Diaphorobacter ruginosibacter: one gene and its partners. The protein of the gene in region 3 interacts with the protein of the main gene of each other region in a pairwise test. Links are inferred from orthologs where the notes say so. Each region holds a gene or a part of one and is shown on either strand. Other genes may lie near its edges.

Region 1 (5,427 bases), 3.1 Mb from region 3 along the record:
CCCGCAATGCTCTCGAACAGGCGCTTGGCATTGGCCCGGTCCTCGTCGCCCGGCCGGTTGCTCATGTAGGCGCGGCCACGCCAGTAGACCCAGGTCGGATCGTTGCGTCCCGCCACCGTCATTGCATCGATGCTGCGGGCCACCACCTTCCATTGGCCCGCGCGCAACGCGGCGCGTGCACGCCAGCCCAGCATGTCGTCGGTGAGATCGGCGTCACGGCTCACATTGGCAAAGTAGCCCAATGCATCGCCCGACAGCGCGATGGCCGACTGCTTGCCGATCAGGCCCCAGAGCCAGTTGCGCTCCTCTGCCGACAGTTGCACACCCCATTTGGAATCCAGCAGGCGTGCCGCCGCGGAAGGATCGCTCATCGCCATGCGGATCAGCGCCAGCACGATGAATTCCTGCTTCATCTTGCCGCGCGCCGTGGCCCTGCCCGTCAGGTACTTGGTGGGAGAGTCGACCGCTTCGCGCAGGCCGCCCACCGACTCCGGCGCCACGATCTGCACGGCCTTCTGCACGGCGCGCAGCCGGTTCGCCTCGGCCGCCAGACGGGCCTTGCGCCACACGTCGAGCGGCTTGATCTTCTTGGCCGCAAACAGCTCGGCCGCCGCGTAGGCGCAGCCGTCGTCCACGTCGCGCTGCGCGTACCAGTTGGCAAGCACCACGGCGGCGATGTCCTCCGTCGCCTTGCCCAGCATCTGGTCGACATTCAGCGCATAGCACTGCACTTCCTTGTCGTCGCGCATGCGGAACTTCGCATGCATGTCGAGGAAACGCTCCCAGTCGCGACGCTGGCCGAGCAGCAGCAGCCAGTCGTTGCGCAGGCGATCTTCCTGGTAGCTGCCCGCATAGCGTTGCAAAAATGCATCGACCTCGTCCTGCGTGGCCTCCTCGAGCCGCGCCTTCAATTCCCAGTAGGCCGCCCAGGGCTCCAGCACGTGGCCGCGCGCGCCCGGGAGCAGCGCAGTGAGCTTTTGCTTGTCTTTCTGCCTGAACGCCTTTTGCATTTCAAGCAGCACGTCGTCGCCTCGGGTCTGAGCCGAAACGGAGGGGAGCGCACCTGCCAGACTAGCCCCGAGCAGGAACGGTGTCAGAATCTTGAGCCATTGCATTGTGGGATTATGTGATGGACAAAGCAGCCCTGCGCCGCGCACTGGTAGAACAACGCCTGAATTTGCCCGACAGATTGGTCCGTGCCGACATGTTGCAGCGCGTCATGCGCATCTGGCTGGTGGATCGCCCCGATACCGTCATCGGGGCCTACTGGCCCATCAAGGGCGAGTTCGATCCCCTGCCCGCCCTGCACCGCTGGAAGGAGGACGGCGAGCTCCTCGACGAGCCCCTGCGCCGCCGCATCGGCCTGCCGGTGGTGAACCGCGAGCACAAGACCCTCACCTTCCATGCCTGGTACCCAGGCTGCCCCATGGAAGAAGATGCCTATGGCATTCCCAAGCCCAAGGACACCGAGCTGATCGTCCCCACCCTGCTGTTTGTGCCCTGCGTGGGCTATGGCGCCGGCGGCTACCGGCTGGGCTACGGCGGAGGCTTCTACGACCGCACGCTTGCCGCGCTGGAGCCGCGCCCCTTCACCGTGGGGCTCGGCTACACCAACGGTTATGTGGACGAATTCGAACCGGAAGCCCATGACCAGCCCCTCGACGCCATCCTCAACGACAACGGAGTGGTCTGGCCGAACTACTGAAGGGCTCGCGCCCCTGTTCAGTACATTTAGCTACAATTTGAGTGTCATGACGCGCGCTGGCTGCGCCATTGCGCCCAGCCACGCGCACGCAACTCGCAGGCCGGGCAGGTGCCGCAGCCAAATCCCCAGTCATGCAATTCATCGCGCACGCCCTGATAGCAGGTGTGCGTTTCGCGCCGGACCAGCTCGACCAGCCTGTCACCGCCCAGCTCGAACGCCAGCTGCCACGTCTGCGCCTTGTCCAGCCACATCAGCGGCGTGTCGATCAGCAATCGCCGCGCAAGGCCCAGGTTGAGCGCCAGCTGCATGGCCTTCATCGTGTCATCGCGGCAGTCGGGATAGCCTGAGAAATCGGTCTCGCACACCCCGGTCACGATCACCGAGATGCCGCGCCGGTATGCGAGGGCCCCCGCCAGCGTCAGAAACAGCAGGTTGCGCCCCGGCACGAAGGTGTTCGGCAGGCCGTCGGCCTGCATCGCGAACGCCACATCCTCGGTGAGCGAGGAGCCGCCGATCTGCGCAAGCACGTCGAGGGAGAGCACATGGTCCTCACCCAGCCTGTCCCGCCACTCGGGAAACGCACTCACCAGCGCTTCGCGCGCCGACAGGCGCACCTGCATCTCCACGCCGTGTCGCTGGCCGTAGTCGAAGCCCAGCGTCTCCACCCGCTGATAGCGCGACAGCGCCTGCGCAAGGCATGTGGTGGAATCCTGGCCGCCGGAAAAGAGGACCAGGGCCGTGGTGTGGTGGCCGGTGGCGGCCAGGGAGGCTGGGGAGGGAGAACTCGCAATCATGGGGCGGGATTAAAGCACTCATTGAAGCCCCATGCGAAGCATCCACACAGGTCGTGAGCAGTATCGGCCTCCCCTACACTGGGCCGTTCTATTCTTGACCTGACGGGAAACGCCATGCTTCAACTCTTCATCGGCAACAAAAACTACTCCTCCTGGTCCATGCGCCCATGGGTGCTGCTCAAGCAGGCCGGCATCCCGTTCGAGGAGGTGATGGTGCGCTTCGACAGCTTCTCCGAAGGCTCGAAATTCAAGACGCAGATCGGCAAGGTCTCCCCCACGGGCAAGGTGCCCGCGCTGGTCGATGGCGACATCGGCGTCTGGGACACCCTGGCCATCGCCGAGTATCTGGCCGAGAAGTTTCCCGAAAAGCATCTGTGGCCGCAGGACGTGAAGGCACGCGCCACGGCACGCAGCGTCTGCGCCGAGATGCACAGCGGCTTCACCGCCCTGCGCAGCAACTGTCCCGTGAACATCGAGGCGCAGTTGCCGGACATCGGTGCGCTGGTCTGGCGCGACCAGCCCGGCGTGCGCGCCGACGTGCAGCGCCTGATCGAGATGTGGAGCGGCCTGCTCGACACCTACGGTGGCCCCATGCTGTTTGGCGAATTCAGCATTGCCGATGCGTACTACGCGCCCGTCTGCTCGCGCCTCACCACCTACGCGTTGCCCTTGCCCCAGCACATCAAGGCCTATGTCGAGCGCGTGATGTCCCTGCCCGGCATGCAGGCCTGGGTGAAGGACGCGCTCGCGGAAGAGGACTTCGTTCCCTTCGACGAGCCGTACCGGGTGCGCCGCTAGGCTCCTGTGGGAGTGGAGGGCGGCTCACTCCGCCATTCATTCACTCCATCCATCCTTCATTCGCCGGTTTCGCCGCGCAGCTTCACGACCTTCATCAGCGCCCGGTCGCGCCACGCCACCCGCTCCTCCCATTGATCGAGCGGCAGCGCGGCCCGGCGCTGGGCGGCCACCTTGGCGACGAGCTCGGGTGTCCATGGGTCGCTCTGGCCACGTTCCTTGCCCATGCGCTCGTAGGACGGTCCCATCTTCTCGGCGTGCGAGGCAATGCCGCCGCGCGTGTTGAGATCCGCCGTCTCGAACGGCCCGATGACCGACCAGCGCATGCCAAGGCCATCGCGCATCACCGTGTCGATGTCTTCCACGCTGGCAACCCCATCGCGCACCAGGCAATAGGCCTCGCGCAACACGGCCCCCTGCAGGCGGTTGAAGAGAAAGCCCTCCACCTCCCGCGCCACCAGCACGGGCTTCAGGCCCGCCGCGGAAGTGATCCGCATGGCGCGCTCCACGCTTTCCTGGCTGGTATAGGGCGCAGGCACCACTTCGAGCACCGGGATCAGGTAAGGCGGGTTGCCGGGATGCAGCACCATGCAGCGCGCGCGACCCTTGAGCTCCTCGGTGAATTTCGAGCCCGCAAGAAACGATGACGCGCTCGCCAGAATCGCCGTCTCGGGCGCAAGCGCATCGAGCTCGGCAAACAGCGCGCGCTTGATCTCCACACGCTCCGGCGCGCACTCGATCACGAGGTCCGCCGTGCCGACCGCCTCGGCAAGTTGCGGACACACCGTGAGCAGAGGCAGGATGGCGGCGATCCGCACGCGATCCTGCAGCCCCTCTGACGCCAGGTCCTCCAGGCGGCTTGCGAACGTGGCGCCCGCGCGTTCGCGCGCTGCGGCATCCGGATCGAACAGGCGCACCGGATGGCCGGTACGCGCAAACACAATGGCGAAAGCCACGCCAATGCTGCCAGCGCCCACGATGGCGATGGTGGGTCGTGCATGTTGCTGCATGGGGAAAAGAGTCCTTGAAATCGAAAACGGGATCGCGCGGCCCCTTCAACCGGGGGCACAGCCATGCCGAATGCTAACGGCTGCATGGCACGCCGCGTGGCTCCCGCGCGCAAGCCGCAGTAATTTTGTAGGCTGCGGCGAGCACCTCCCGATCAAGCATCCCTTACGCAACCATCCTGCAGGAAACACTACACTCGAATCATGCAAATCTATATGGTGGGTGGCGCCGTGCGCGACCGGTTGATGGGGCATCCTGTCCATGACCACGACTGGGTCGTGGTCGGTGCCACGCCCGAGGACATGACACAGCGCGGCTATGTGCCCGTCGGCCGGGACTTTCCCGTGTTCCTGCATCCGCAGACCCACGAGGAATATGCACTCGCGCGCACCGAGCGCAAGAGCGGCCGCGGCTACCGCGGCTTCACGGTGCAGGCATCGCCCGATGTGACGCTCGAGGAAGACCTCTCGCGCCGAGATCTCACCATCAATGCCATGGCGGCCTCCATCGACTGGGATGGCTTGGCGGCTGCCGTGATCGACCCCCACGGCGGACAGCGCGACCTGCGGGACAAGGTGCTGCGCCACGTGACCGGCGCCTTCCGCGAGGACCCCGTTCGCATCCTGCGCATCGCGCGCTTTGCCGCGCGCTTTGCCGACTACCGTGTTGCGCCAGAGACCATGGCGTTGATGCGCGAGATGGTGGCCGACGGCGAAGCCGATCACCTGGTCGCGGAACGCGTATGGCAAGAGCTCTCTCGCGGGCTCATGGAAAAGCAGCCATCGCGCATGTTCGACGTGCTGCGCGAATGCGGGGCGCTTGCACGTCTACTGCCCGAACTCGATCGCCTGTGGGGCGTGCCGCAGCGCGCGGAGTACCACCCCGAGGTCGACACCGGCGTGCATGTGATGATGGTGGTGGATATGGCCGCGCGGCTCAATGCGCCGCTCGACGTGCGCTTCGCCTGCTTGATGCACGACCTGGGCAAGGGCACGACGCCGCCCGACATCCTGCCACGCCATCATGCGCATGAGGAGCGCGGCGTCGATCTTGCAAACGCGGTCTGCGATCGCTGGCGCGTGCCCAACGACCTGCACGAGCTCGCGGTGCTGGTGGCGCGCGAGC
Region 2 (5,251 bases), 3.3 Mb from region 3 along the record:
CGCTTGAAGTGACGCCCGTGACCCCCGCGCCAGGCACGACGATCACGGGCTATGTCGCCCAATGCACGCCGCAGGGGGGCGGAGCCGTGGTGACGGGGACGTCGAGCGGCACCAGCATCGCGCTCAGCGGCCTGACGGCGGGCGTGGCCTACAGCTGCCAGGTCGCTGCTCAAAGCGGCTCGGCCACCGGCACGTTCTCGCCGCCGGTTCACTACACGCAACCTGTCACGGGCGCCGCGGTGAGCACGCCGGGCGGCGGGATCGCCGCGGTGCAGCTTGCGGGGCCCGGCGGCGGTGCGACCTCAGGCGTGCTCGAATCGGTGGTGATCGAGCCGGTTGCAGCCACCACGCCGACCTTGCCCACGAGCGATGCCACCTTCCCGTTCGGGTTGATCGCGGTGCGCGTGAGCGGTGTGGCTGCCGGTGCGCAGGTGCAGTTGCAGGTGGACCTGCCGGGCGCCATCCCGCAGAACGCACAGTACTGGAAATATGGCCCCACCCAGCAGAAGCCCGGTGCGCACTGGTATCCGTTCGCGGGGTCTGCGAGCCTGTCCGGAAATCGCCTGACGCTCACGCTCACCGACGGCGAAGACGGGGACGACGACCTGCTCAAGAACGGTGTGATCGTCGATCCCGGCGGCATCATGGTTCCCAACGCTTCATCGTCGGCTGCGACGGCGGTTCCCGTGTGGAGCACGGCGGGATGGCTGCTTGCTTCGCTCGCGCTGCTGGGAGCGATGTTCAGCTGGAATCGCCGCGCCGCAGTCGTGAGGCGCTGAATCGGAACGCGGGAAACGGATGCATCGGCGATGCATCCGTTATCCTCGGGGCACCGCTGAGCCCAACGCTTCAGCCACCCGACCGCATGAGCCCTTCTGACACCTTCTCTCCCGCTGGCGGTGCCTCCGCCGCCTTGCCAGCATCTACCCAGCTCACCAGCGCCCAACCGGCCGACTGGCCCGTCGCCGCGGGCTGGCAGCCCCTGGTGGATGAATTCTTCGCGAGCCCCAGGGGGCAGTCGCTGCTGGCGTTCCTCCAGTCGCGGCTGGAGGCCGGTGCGGTGATCTTCCCGCCCGAACCCCTGCGCGCCTTGAGGCTCACGCCGCCCGAGGACGTGCGGGTCGTGATCCTGGGCCAGGATCCGTACCACGGGCGCGGGCAGGCGGAAGGCCTGGCATTTTCTGTGGCCCCTGGTGTGCGCCTGCCGCCTTCGCTGCAGAACATCTTCAAGGAGATGCAGCGCGACCTGGGCGTGGCGTTTCCGCCGTTTCCCCAGCCGGGAGGCAGCCTGGTGAAGTGGGCCACGCATGGCGTGCTGCTGCTCAACACCTGCCTCACGGTGGAAGAGGGACAGGCCGCAAGCCATTCGGGCAAGGGCTGGGAGCTGCTGACCGACGCGGTGATCCGCCACATCGCGGAGGGCGAGAGGCCCGTGGTGTTCATGCTCTGGGGCAGCCACGCGCAGTCCAAGCGCGCGTTCATCCCGCAGGATCGCGGGCATCTGGTGCTGACGAGCAACCATCCCTCGCCGCTGTCCGCATTGCGCCCGCCTGTGCCGTTCATCGGCAACGGTCATTTCAGCCAGGCGCGCGCGTTCCGCGAGGCGAACGGGCTGTAATCCATCGGCGCCCTGTTCAATCGGCTTGCAGGCGGCTGATCAGCAACTCCAGGAACTCCCGCATCGCGGGCTGCAGCGCGCGGCCCGCGAGGGTCTGCACCTCGATATCGCGCAGGCCCATGCCTTCATCCGACAGAGGCTTCACGATCAGCTCGCCGCGTGCCACCAGGTGGCGCACGCTGACCTCGCTGGAGACGCTGACGCCGCCGCTGTACTGCACGAACTTGAGCAGGGTCTTGGCATGGTTGCTGACCAGCATGGGGTCGAGCGCGAGTTCCTGGCGTGCGCAGGCCATGTCGATCACCTTGCGCACGGCGAGCTCGGCGGGAGGCAGCGCCAGCGGATAGCGCGTGAGCTCGGCCAGGGTGACGCTCCGCTTGCGGGCGAGCGGATGCCCGGGCGGCAGGATCGCCACGACAGGCGCCGATTGCCGATGCACGACGCGGATGTCCTTCATTGGCGCAAGGCTGAAGCACAGGCCGATGTCGGCGTCGCCCATGAGGATGTTGCGGGGGACCTGCGCGGTGGCGCTGACCAGCACCTCGAAGCGCACGCCGGGGTAGTCCTGCCGGAACTGGGCGCACACATGCGGTACGAGTTCGTTGGCGAATGCGTCGGAGGTGGCGATGCGTACGGCGCCGCTCTGGAGGTGGGCCAGGGCATGGATGGCTTCGACGGCCTGCTCGGCTTCCTGGCCGATGCGCCGCGCGTGCTGCGCAAGAATCTCGCCTGCGGCCGTGGGCACCATGCCGCGTGCATGGCGCTCGAAGAGCGCGGTATCGAGTTGCGACTCCAGGCTGGCGATCTGGCGGCTGATGGCCGAAGTGGCCACATGCAGGCGTTCGGAGGCCAGGCTGACCGAGCCGCATTGCACCACTTCCAGGAAGTAGCGCAGGGCAGTGTCCTGCAACTGGTGGATGGCTGACATGCGATTTCAATGGTTTGCCGGATGTGATTGCGCTGATTGTGAAGCATTGCCGTTCCGGCAAATCCGATTTGCTGAATTTCTGATGGTTGCAAGCAGCTCCGGTGCATAAGATAGACGCTCCTTTTTCACGATCGAGGGCGAGCCATGAACCCATCTTCTGCCGCAAAACCGCACGCCGTGCCCGCTGTGGCTGCACTGAATCGGCGCACGCTGCTCATCCATTCGATGGCGGCGGGCGTGCTGGCGGCAGGCATGGGGACCGGCGCTGGCGCATGGGCGCAGCAGCCTGCAGAGGCGGCATGGCCGGGCAAACCGGTCCGGGTGATCGTTCCGTTTCCGTCGAGCGGTGCCACCGATCTGATCTCGCGCGTGATCGCGCAGCGCGTGTCGCAGGATCTCGGCCAGCAGTTCGTCATCGACAACAAGCCCGGCGCGGGCGGCACGATCGGTGCCGCCGAGGCTGCCAAGGCGGCCGCCGACGGCTACACGCTGCTGTTCACCACCAGCAGCACGCACGCGATCTCCCCGCACCTGATGCCGCGCCTTGCGTACAAGGTGGAGCAGGATTTCACGCCGATCGCCCACGTGGCGGATGCCGCCAGCGTGCTGCTGGTGACCCCCTCGCTGCCCGTCAAGAACGTGCAGGAGCTGATTGCCTACGCCAAGGCCAACCCCGGAAAGCTCAACTACGCGACCAGCGGCAATGGCACGATCGTGCATCTGAACGCGCTGGAATTCTCGGCGCGTGCGGGCGTCAAGCTCACGCACGTGCCCTACAAGGGGACGGCACAGTCGATCACCGATCTGGTGGCGGGCCAGGTGCATGTCCTGTTCGATTCCATTCCCACCGGCATGCCGCATGTCACCAGCGGACGCCTGCGTGCGCTGGCGGTCACCAGCGAGCACCGCAGCACGCTGGCGCCCGAGCTTCCGACGATCGCGGAGACGCTGCCCGGCTACTCGTCGGTCACCTGGTTCGGCGTCTATGGCCCGGCGGGCATGAAGCCCGAGCTGGTCCAGCGCGTCAATGCCGCATTCAACAAGGCAATCCAGAGCCCGGATGTCGCGGCCGCGCTCGCCAAGCTGGGAGCCGAGCCCGCGAGGCCGGAGACCCCCGCGCAGTTCCATTCCATGGTGAAGGCCGACAGCGCCCGCTGGGCCAAGGTCATCAAGGACAACAACATCACTCTCGACTAAAAAGGAAGAAGAGCCCATGTCTCCCACCATCCAGGATTGGGCGCTGCCCTACGCTTCCCATCGCTCTTCCGTGCTCGGCCGCAATGTGGTGAGCACGTCGCAGCCTCTGGCCGCGCAGGCCGGCCTGCGTATGCTGCTGGCTGGCGGCAACGCGGTGGACGCCGCGGTCGCAGCGGCCATGGCGCTCACCGTGGTCGAGCCTTCGGGCTGCGGCATCGGTAGCGACGCCTTCGCCATCCTCTGGGACGGCAAGGAACTGCATGGCCTGAATGCGTCGGGCCGTTCCCCGGCCGCGTGGACGCCCGAGTATTTCAAGCAGCTTGGCGGCATTCCCGAAAAGGGCTGGAACGCGGTGACGGTGCCCGGCGCGGTGTCCGCCTGGGTGGAGCTGTCGCGGCGCTTCGGCAAGCTGCCCCTCGAACAGGTGGCGCAGCCGGCGATCGACCTTGCGCGCAATGGCTTCCCGGTGTCGCCGGTGATCGCCACGCTGTGGGAGCTCGGTGCGCAGAAGCTGGGCACGCAGCCCGGGTTTGCGGAATGCTTCATGCCGCAGGGTCGCGCGATGCGTGCCGGCGAGATCTTCAAAAGCGAGGCCCACGCGCGCACGCTCGAACTGATTGCGCAAACGAAGGGCGAGGCGTTCTATCGGGGCGAGCTGGCGCAGAAGATGGCGGCTCACTCGCAGGCCAACGGCGGTGCGATGACGGTCGAGGACCTGGCGGCACACAAGGCCGACTGGGTCGGTACGGTGTCGCAGCCGTTCGGCGATTCGGTGATCCACGAGATCCCGCCGAATGGCCAGGGCATCGCAGCCCTGATGGCGTTGGGCATGCTTGATGAACTGGGCATCGGAGGCCAGCCGCTCGACAGCGCGGACACGGTGCACCTGCAGATCGAGGCGATGAAGCTCGCACTGGCCGACCTGCACGAGTACAACGCCGACATGGACCACATGCGCGTGAAGCCGCAGGAGGAACTGCTCAGCCGGGACTACCTGCGCGAGCGCGCGAAGCTCATCGACATCCGCCACGCCGGCAATCCGACCTATGGCGCCCCGCAGCGCGGCGGTACGGTGTACCTCGCGGCGGCCGACGCCAGCGGCATGATGGTGTCGTTCATCCAGTCCAACTACATGGGCTTCGGCTCGGGCGTGGTGGTTCCCGGCACGGGCATCAGCCTGCAGAACCGCGGCTGCGGCTTCACGACGCAAAGCGGTCATGCGAACGAGGTGGGACCGCGCAAGCGCCCGTCGCACACCATCATTCCGGCGTTCGCCATGAACGCAGACGGCACGCCGCAGATGGCCTTTGGCGTGATGGGCGGTCCCATGCAGTCGCAAGGCCACCTGCAGATGGCGGTGCGCGTGCTGCGCTACGGCCAGAACCCGCAGGCGGCGGCCGACGCGCCGCGCTGGCGCGTGACGGGAGCCAAGGGCGTGGCCGTCGAGCCCGCGTTCGATGCCGGGGTGCTGGCGGAGCTGCGCGCACGCGGCCATGCAATCACCGTGG
Region 3 (6,937 bases):
CGAGAGCCCCGCTGCACAGTCCGCGATGCTGGATGCTCTCGGCGCTGAGGCTGTGTCAGGCGACGAGGCTCAGGGCGATCTGCTGGAGGGCGCGCCCGAGGCACAGCCCGATGTTGCCGTCGTCGCGGGCGACGACCTCTTCGGTGCATCGCAGGAGCTGGCGCTGGAGGCGGATAGGGATGCCGATGACGTGGCGGTGACGGCGCTCGAGGAAACAGAAGTCACCGGAGACGGTGAAGCCACGGAGACACTGCAGGAATTGGAGCAGCCGCAAGAAGCGGTTGCCACGGATATGGAAGAAGAGGCCTTGCCCGACATGCCTGTCGAGGCTTGGGCCGAACGGTCAGAACCTATAGAACACGAAGAAAGCCAAACGCTGGAAGGTCAAACGCCGCAGGAAGGCGAAAGCGTTGCAGCACAGGAATCGGTTGAGGAGGCCGGCGCGTCGGATGATGATGCATCCGGCGAGCCCCCCGCCTCCGAGGACGATGACGACGCGGAAAAACACACATGACAGAATCAACCAAGAATACCGGCGAACAGCCGAATGCCGAACTGCCCGTGACGGCCGCAGAGACGGATGGTGCCGTGCCTGCGAAGAAGCCGCGTCGCCCTCGCACCGCCAAGCCCAAGGCAGCGGCGGATGCGGATGCCACGGTGCAGGCCGTGTCCGATGCCGTGGCCGTGACCGCCACTGAGGCGCCCGATCACGCCGAGAAAACGGCGGAACCGTCGGCCGAAGCGGCCAGCCCCGCAGCCGACGTATCCGAAAACCAGCGTGGGGACGGCTCGCAGCGCAAGCGTGATCGCCAGCCGCGACGCGAAGGCGGCGGGATGCGTGAAAAGGGTGGCGACGCACAGGGCGCCCAGCGCCGCGGCGAGAACCGTCCGGGTCCGCGCAATGCGCAGCGTGCTGCAGGCGACGAAGAGGGCTATCAGTTTGCCGACATCGTCTCCGGCCAGCTTGACCGTGATGAGGATGACGAGGCCGTTGCCCCCACCAAGCGCGTGCTGCCTCCTCAGGCTGAAACGCCCAAGCTGCACAAGGTGCTGGCGCAGGCTGGCGTAGGCTCTCGCCTCGAGATGGAGCAACTGATCCTGGAAGGCCGCATTTCTGTCAACAACGAGCCGGCCCACATCGGTCAGCGCGTGCAGTTCGGCGATCAGGTCAAGATCAACGGCAAGCCGATCCGTTTCCGCATCGAACCGCCGCCGGTGCGCGTGCTGGCGTATCACAAGCCTGTGGGCGAAGTGGTCACCCACGACGATCCGCAGAACCGCCCCACGGTGTTCCGCAAGCTGCCGCGCCTGGTGCAGGGCAAGTGGCAGTCGGTGGGCCGCCTCGATCTGAATACCGAGGGACTGCTGCTGTTCACGAGTTCGGGCGAACTGGCCAACAAGCTCATGCATCCGCGCTTCGGCCTGGAGCGTGAATATGCGGTCCGCGTGCTGGGTGCGCTGACACCTGATGAGAAGGAGCGCCTGCTCTCCGGCGTGCAGCTTGAGGACGGCATGGCCAGCTTCGGCTCCATCGACGATGGCGGTGGCGAAGGTGTGAACCAGTGGTATCGCGTGACCATCTCCGAAGGCCGCAACCGCGAGGTGCGCCGCATGTTCGAGGCGGTCGGCCACGCCGTGAGCCGCCTGATCCGCATCCGCTACGGTGCCATGATGCTGCCGCGTGGCCTCAAGCGCGGTTCGTTCCTCGAACTCGACGAGCGCGACATCCGTGCGCTGGTGCAGGCGGCTGGCGCAGGCGGCCTGATCGACACACGTGCGCAGGACCAGGGCGGCGGCCGCTCCGGCCAGCGCCGTGACAGCCGTCCGCGCAACAGCGGCCCGCGTGGCGCCATGGGCAACGGAGGCAATACCAGCCCGCGCAGCGGTGGTAATCGTGGCTCGGGCCAGAATGCCTCCTCCGGCCAGCGCGGTCGCGGCAGGCCCGCGGGCGGTGGTGGTAGTGGTGGTGGCTCGCAACCCGATCCGATGAAGACCTCGGTGGGTTACATCGGAGGGGACAGTTTCTCGCGCCAGCGCCAACAGCAGCGCAATTCCGGCGGACGTCGCCGCGATCGTTGACGTGCAGCCAGCGTGGGCCGGGTGTCCTGCGCATGCTGTGCGAAAGCATCGTTTCAGCGTCATGACAGGGCGGTTTTCCCCGCTGCTGCGCCCCCATATCGAATACGGCTTCGCCAAGGAATTGGCGAAAAGCTAGAATATCCGGTTTTGCTTCACAGCGTTTTATCTGCGCCTGGCCGGTTTGCGGCGCGCAGGAATGCATCAGTGCAGATAGGCGCTGGACAAAAAAGTCCATACATCAACAGGAAATCCTCATGGCTATCGAACGTACCCTCTCCATCATCAAGCCCGACGCAGTTGCAAAGAACGTGATCGGCCAAATCTACGCTCGCTTCGAAGCTGCCGGCCTGAAGGTCGTGGCCGCTCGCATGGCCCACCTGTCGCGCCTGGAAGCCGAGCAGTTCTACGCTGTCCACAAGGAGCGTCCTTTCTTCAAGGATCTGGTGGACTTCATGATCTCCGGCCCCGTGATGATCCAGGCTCTGGAAGGCGAGAACGCCATCCTGAAGAACCGTGAGCTGATGGGCGCCACCGACCCGAAGAAGGCTGCTCCCGGCACCATCCGCGCCGACTTCGCCGACAGCATCGACGCCAACGCCGTGCACGGCTCCGATGCCGCTGAGACAGCTGCCGTGGAAGTGGCATTCTTCTTCCCGGGCATGAACGTCTATTCCCGTTAATCGGGGAACTGCACGGGCCGTTGAGGACTCTCAGGGGCCGTGCAAGCTGGATTCTTGAAACTCTTCTCCCACGTGGACATGGACTGGTTTTGTTATGACCACGAATCTTCTCGACTTTGACTTGAATGGGCTCACCGCTTTTTGCGAGGGGTTGGGGGAGAAGCGTTTCCGCGCCACGCAGTTGTTCCGATGGATCCATCAGCGCGGCGCGAGTGATTTCGATCAGATGAGCGATCTGGCGAAGTCGCTGCGCGAAAAATTGCGTGGCTGCGCGCATGTCACGGCGTTGCCCGTGGTGACCGAGCACATCTCCGCCGACGGCACGATCAAGTGGCTGTTCGACGTGGGGGATGGCAATGCGGTCGAATCCGTTTTCATTCCCGAGGATGACCGCGGCACGTTGTGCGTCTCCTCGCAGGCCGGTTGCGCGGTGGGGTGCCGCTTTTGCTCGACGGGGCATCAGGGCTTCAGCCGCAATCTGACGACCGGCGAAATCATCGCCCAGCTCTGGTATGCAGAGCATTTCCTGCGCAAGCGCTTCAATACCGATGAACGCGTCATCTCCAATGTGGTGATGATGGGCATGGGTGAACCCTTGCAGAACTACTCGGCGCTGGTGCCGGCGCTGCGCACCATGCTCGACGACCACGGCTACGGCCTGTCGCGCCGCAGGGTGACCGTATCCACCTCGGGCGTCGTCCCCTTCATGGACAGGCTGGCCCAGGACTGCCCGGTGGCCCTGGCCGTGTCGCTGCATGCGCCCAACGATGCGCTGCGTGACAACCTGGTGCCGCTGAATCGCAAATACCCGCTCAAGGAGCTGCTGCAGGCCTGCAATCGCTACCTGGAGCATGCGCCGCGCGACTTCATCACCTTCGAATACTGCATGCTCGATGGCGTGAACGACCAGGCAGAACATGCAAGGCAACTGATCGATCTGGTGCGCGGACAGGGTGCAGACAACGTATCCTGCAAGTTCAACCTGATCCCGTTCAACCCGTTCCCGGCGTCGGGGCTCAAGCGGTCGAGCGCCAGCCAGGTGGCTGCTTTCTCGAAATTGCTGTCCGATGCGGGTATCGTCACCACCGTGCGCAAGACACGCGGTGATGACATCGACGCGGCATGCGGCCAGTTGGCCGGTGACGTACGCGACCGGACCAGGGTCGAACAGCGCATGGCGAAACTCAGGACGATTGAGATCAAGCCAGCGGCTTGAGGTGTGCAATAGAACAAAGGGGGTCAGTATGAACGGATGGGGCGTTGGGTGGCGGCGTGCAGCCCTGGTCGGGCTGGGTGCTTCAACGGTGCTCGCCGCGGTCATGAGCCTCAGCGGCTGTGCATCGGCGGGAGCATCCGGTGCCGAGGTCGAGAAGGACACGATTTCCTCCAGTGGCGAAACCGATGTGCGCCGCCGCGCTCGCATCCGCCTGGAACTGGCCGCCAATTACCTGCAGCGCGGACAGGCTTCCGTGGCGCTCGAAGAGACGCGCCAGGCGCTCGCGACTGACCCGACCTTCACGGACGCATACCATCTGCGCGGCCTGATCTACATGCAGATGAACGACCTGGGCCTGGCCGAGGAGAACCTGCTCAAGGCACAGGGCATGCGGCCCAGCGATCCGGACATCATGCACAACCTCGGATGGCTCGCGTGCCAGAAGCAGCAGTACGCCCAGGCCGAGCACATGTTCGACAAGGCGCTGGCCGTTCCGACCTACATGGACCGCAGCAAGACCATGATGTCCAAGGGCGTCTGCCTGGTGCGCTCGGGCAAGCCGGAAGAGGCCGAGCCCATCCTGCAGAAGGCCTATGAATTCGATGCCGCCAACCCAATCATCGGGTACGAGCTGGCGCAGCTCAAATACAACAAGGGCGATGCCAGACGCGCCCAGTTCTACATCCGTCGTGTGAACAATGGCAGCTTTGCCTCGGCCGAATCGCTGTGGCTGGGCATCAAGATCGAGCGCTCGCTGGGCGATCAGGCCTCGGTGCGCCAATTGGCAGGCCAGTTGCACAAGCGTTTCCCGGATTCCAAACAGTCGCTGGCCTATGAGAGAGGGGCTTTCAATGAGTGAGCAGGTGGGGCTGGGCGCGCAGGCGCCAGAAGACAACGTGAACGAAGGTCTCCCTCCAGGCGTCACGGCGGGTGCCCTGTTGCGCCAGGCACGCGAGGCCATGGGCGTGCACGCCGTCGCTCTGGCGGTTGCGCTGAAGGTGCCGGTGAGCAAGATCGAGGCGCTGGAGGCGGATCGCCATGACGAGTTTCCCGACAATGTCTTCATGCGCGCCCTGGCTGCAAGCGTCTCCCGCACGCTCAAGGTGGATGCGGCACAGGTGCTTGCCCTGCTGCCCTCGGGCGCGCCGCAGCCGCTGCATGTCACGCGGGGACTGAACGCTTCGTTCAAGGACCCTACAGGCCGCTTCAAGCCCGAATCCTCCTCGCTCGAATCCTCCAACAAGTCACGCTGGATCGGTGTGGCCGTTGTCGGCTTGCTGATCGGTGCGTTGGCTGTTGCCTTCATGCCACGCAAGGAGGCTTCGACTGCCATCGAGCGTGCTGGCACGACCATGGCGGCGAATGACGCGGGGCAGGGCGCTACGGCGGTGTCGGAGCCCGTGGCTGCTGTGGAGCCGGGCGCCGAGCCCGTGGCTCCATCTCCAGCGACCACGTCCGCTCCCCCGGCTGCAACCACACCTGCACAGGTAGCGAGTGCGGCGACCGTGGCAACGCTTCCCTCCGCCGCGAACCCGGGCGCCAGCGCTCCCGTGGCCGCTGCCATGGCGCCGGCCCCAGCGGGCAGTGCACCGCTGCCGGCGGGAGACCCTTCCAAGGTGCTGGAGATCCGCACCCGTGCGCCTTCCTGGATCAAGATCGTGAGTTCCGTCAATGGCGTGGTGCTGCAGCGCGAGCTGGCGGCCGGCGAAAGCGTCGTGGCGACGGGCTCACCCCCATGGAGTGTGACGGTGGGCCGGCCCGACGCGACCGATGTGATCGTGCGTGGCGAGCCCATGTCCATGGCCAACTATGCGCACGGCAAAGTCGCGCGCTTCGAGGTGAAGTAAAGATGACCTTTGCTGAACAACCCGTGGCAATGTCCACGCCTGCCGCCCGCAAGTCGCGGCAGGCGAGGGTGGTGTGGGGCGACCATGTCGTGACGGTGGGCGGGGACGCCCCCGTGCGCGTGCAGTCCATGACCAATACCGACACGGTCGATGCCATCGGCACCGCCATCCAGGTGAAGGAACTGGCACGCGCCGGCTCCGAGATGGTGCGCATCACCGTCAACACGCCCGAGGCCGCCGCGGCCGTTCCCTATATTCGCGAACAACTCGACCGCATGGGCGAGAACGTCCCGCTGGTCGGTGATTTCCACTACAACGGCCATCGCCTGCTCACCGACTACCCGGACTGCGCCAAGGCGCTGTCCAAGTACCGCATCAACCCCGGCAATGTGGGCAAGGGCGACAAGCGCGACAAGCAGTTCGGCCAGATGATCGAGGCGGCCATTGCCTACGACAAGGCCGTGCGGATCGGCGTGAACTGGGGCAGCCTGGACCAGGAGCTGCTCGCCAGCCTCATGGACGAGAACAGCCGCCGCGCGACCCCCTGGGATGCGAAACAGGTGATGTACGAGGCGCTGATCACCTCGGCCATCGATTCGGCCAGGCGTGCGGAGGAAATGGGCCTGAACGGCAACCAGATCATCCTCTCGTGCAAGGTGAGCGGTGTTCAGGACCTGATCGCGGTGTACCGCGCGCTCTCGCGCCGCTGCGACTATGCGCTGCATCTGGGCCTGACCGAAGCCGGCATGGGCACCAAGGGCGTGGTGGCATCGACGGCCGCGCTCTCGGTGCTGCTGCAGGAAGGCATAGGCGACACCATCCGCGTCTCGCTCACGCCCCAGCCGGGCGAGGCCCGTACGCAGGAGGTGGTGGTCGCCTCCGAGATCCTCCAGTCCCTCGGCATGCGCATGTTCGTGCCCAGCGTCACGGCCTGCCCGGGCTGCGGTCGCACGACCAGCACCACGTTCCAGGAACTGGCCAAGCAGATCGACGACTTCCTGCGTTTCCAGATGCCGATCTGGCGAGGACAGTATCCCGGAGTGGAATCGCTCAAGGTGGCGGTCATGGGCTGCATCGTCAACGGCCCGGGCGAGAGCAAGCATGCCGATATCGGC

The links. Proteins that work in one complex are often made in the same cells at the same time.
Region 1: the proteins of ndk (region 3) and H9K76_RS02620 interact in binary tests that used the Escherichia coli proteins (3 or more experiments, as listed by UniProt). The link is inferred for Diaphorobacter ruginosibacter from one-to-one orthologs.
Region 2: the proteins of ndk (region 3) and H9K76_RS01765 interact in binary tests that used the Escherichia coli proteins (3 or more experiments, as listed by UniProt). The link is inferred for Diaphorobacter ruginosibacter from one-to-one orthologs.

What each region holds. Positions count from the first base shown.
Region 1 is NZ_CP060714.1:545,456-550,882, reverse strand. The notes cover bases 1-2,917. They hold H9K76_RS02620 (5-formyltetrahydrofolate cyclo-ligase), read left to right. Parts: upstream 1-1,129; coding sequence 1,130-1,705; downstream 1,706-2,917. Other genes in these bases: H9K76_RS02610 (glutathione S-transferase family protein), read left to right, coding at 2,614-2,917; queC (7-cyano-7-deazaguanine synthase QueC), read right to left, coding at 1,750-2,499; H9K76_RS02625 (lytic transglycosylase domain-containing protein), read right to left, coding at 1-1,115. Also shown: more of H9K76_RS02610, read left to right, coding at 2,918-3,297; H9K76_RS02605 (3-hydroxyacyl-CoA dehydrogenase), read right to left, coding at 3,354-4,304; H9K76_RS02600 (multifunctional CCA addition/repair protein), read left to right, coding at 4,506-5,427. UniProt on the Escherichia coli protein: Involved in the removal of 5-formyltetrahydrofolate.
Region 2 is NZ_CP060714.1:370,346-375,596, forward strand. What follows is about bases 1-2,741. They hold H9K76_RS01765 (uracil-DNA glycosylase), read left to right. Parts: upstream 1-865; coding sequence 866-1,618; downstream 1,619-2,741. Other genes in these bases: H9K76_RS01760 (fibronectin type III domain-containing protein), read left to right, coding at 1-779; H9K76_RS01770 (LysR family transcriptional regulator), read right to left, coding at 1,635-2,546. Also shown: H9K76_RS01775 (Bug family tripartite tricarboxylate transporter substrate binding protein), read left to right, coding at 2,772-3,743; H9K76_RS01780 (gamma-glutamyltransferase family protein), read left to right, coding at 3,760-5,251. UniProt on the Escherichia coli protein: Excises uracil residues from the DNA which can arise as a result of misincorporation of dUMP residues by DNA polymerase or due to deamination of cytosine.
Region 3 is NZ_CP060714.1:3,672,110-3,679,046, reverse strand. What follows is about bases 1,150-4,046. They hold ndk (nucleoside-diphosphate kinase), read left to right. Parts: upstream 1,150-2,333; coding sequence 2,334-2,759; downstream 2,760-4,046. Other genes in these bases: pilW (type IV pilus biogenesis/stability protein PilW), read left to right, coding at 4,004-4,046; rlmN (dual-specificity RNA methyltransferase RlmN), read left to right, coding at 2,854-3,975; H9K76_RS16745 (pseudouridine synthase), read left to right, coding at 1,150-2,079. Outside these bases: SMC-Scp complex subunit ScpB, read left to right, coding at 1-514; more of H9K76_RS16745, read left to right, coding at 511-1,149; more of pilW, read left to right, coding at 4,047-4,834; H9K76_RS16725 (helix-turn-helix domain-containing protein), read left to right, coding at 4,827-5,822; ispG (flavodoxin-dependent (E)-4-hydroxy-3-methylbut-2-enyl-diphosphate synthase), read left to right, coding at 5,825-6,937. UniProt on the Escherichia coli protein: Major role in the synthesis of nucleoside triphosphates other than ATP. The ATP gamma phosphate is transferred to the NDP beta phosphate via a ping-pong mechanism, using a phosphorylated active-site intermediate.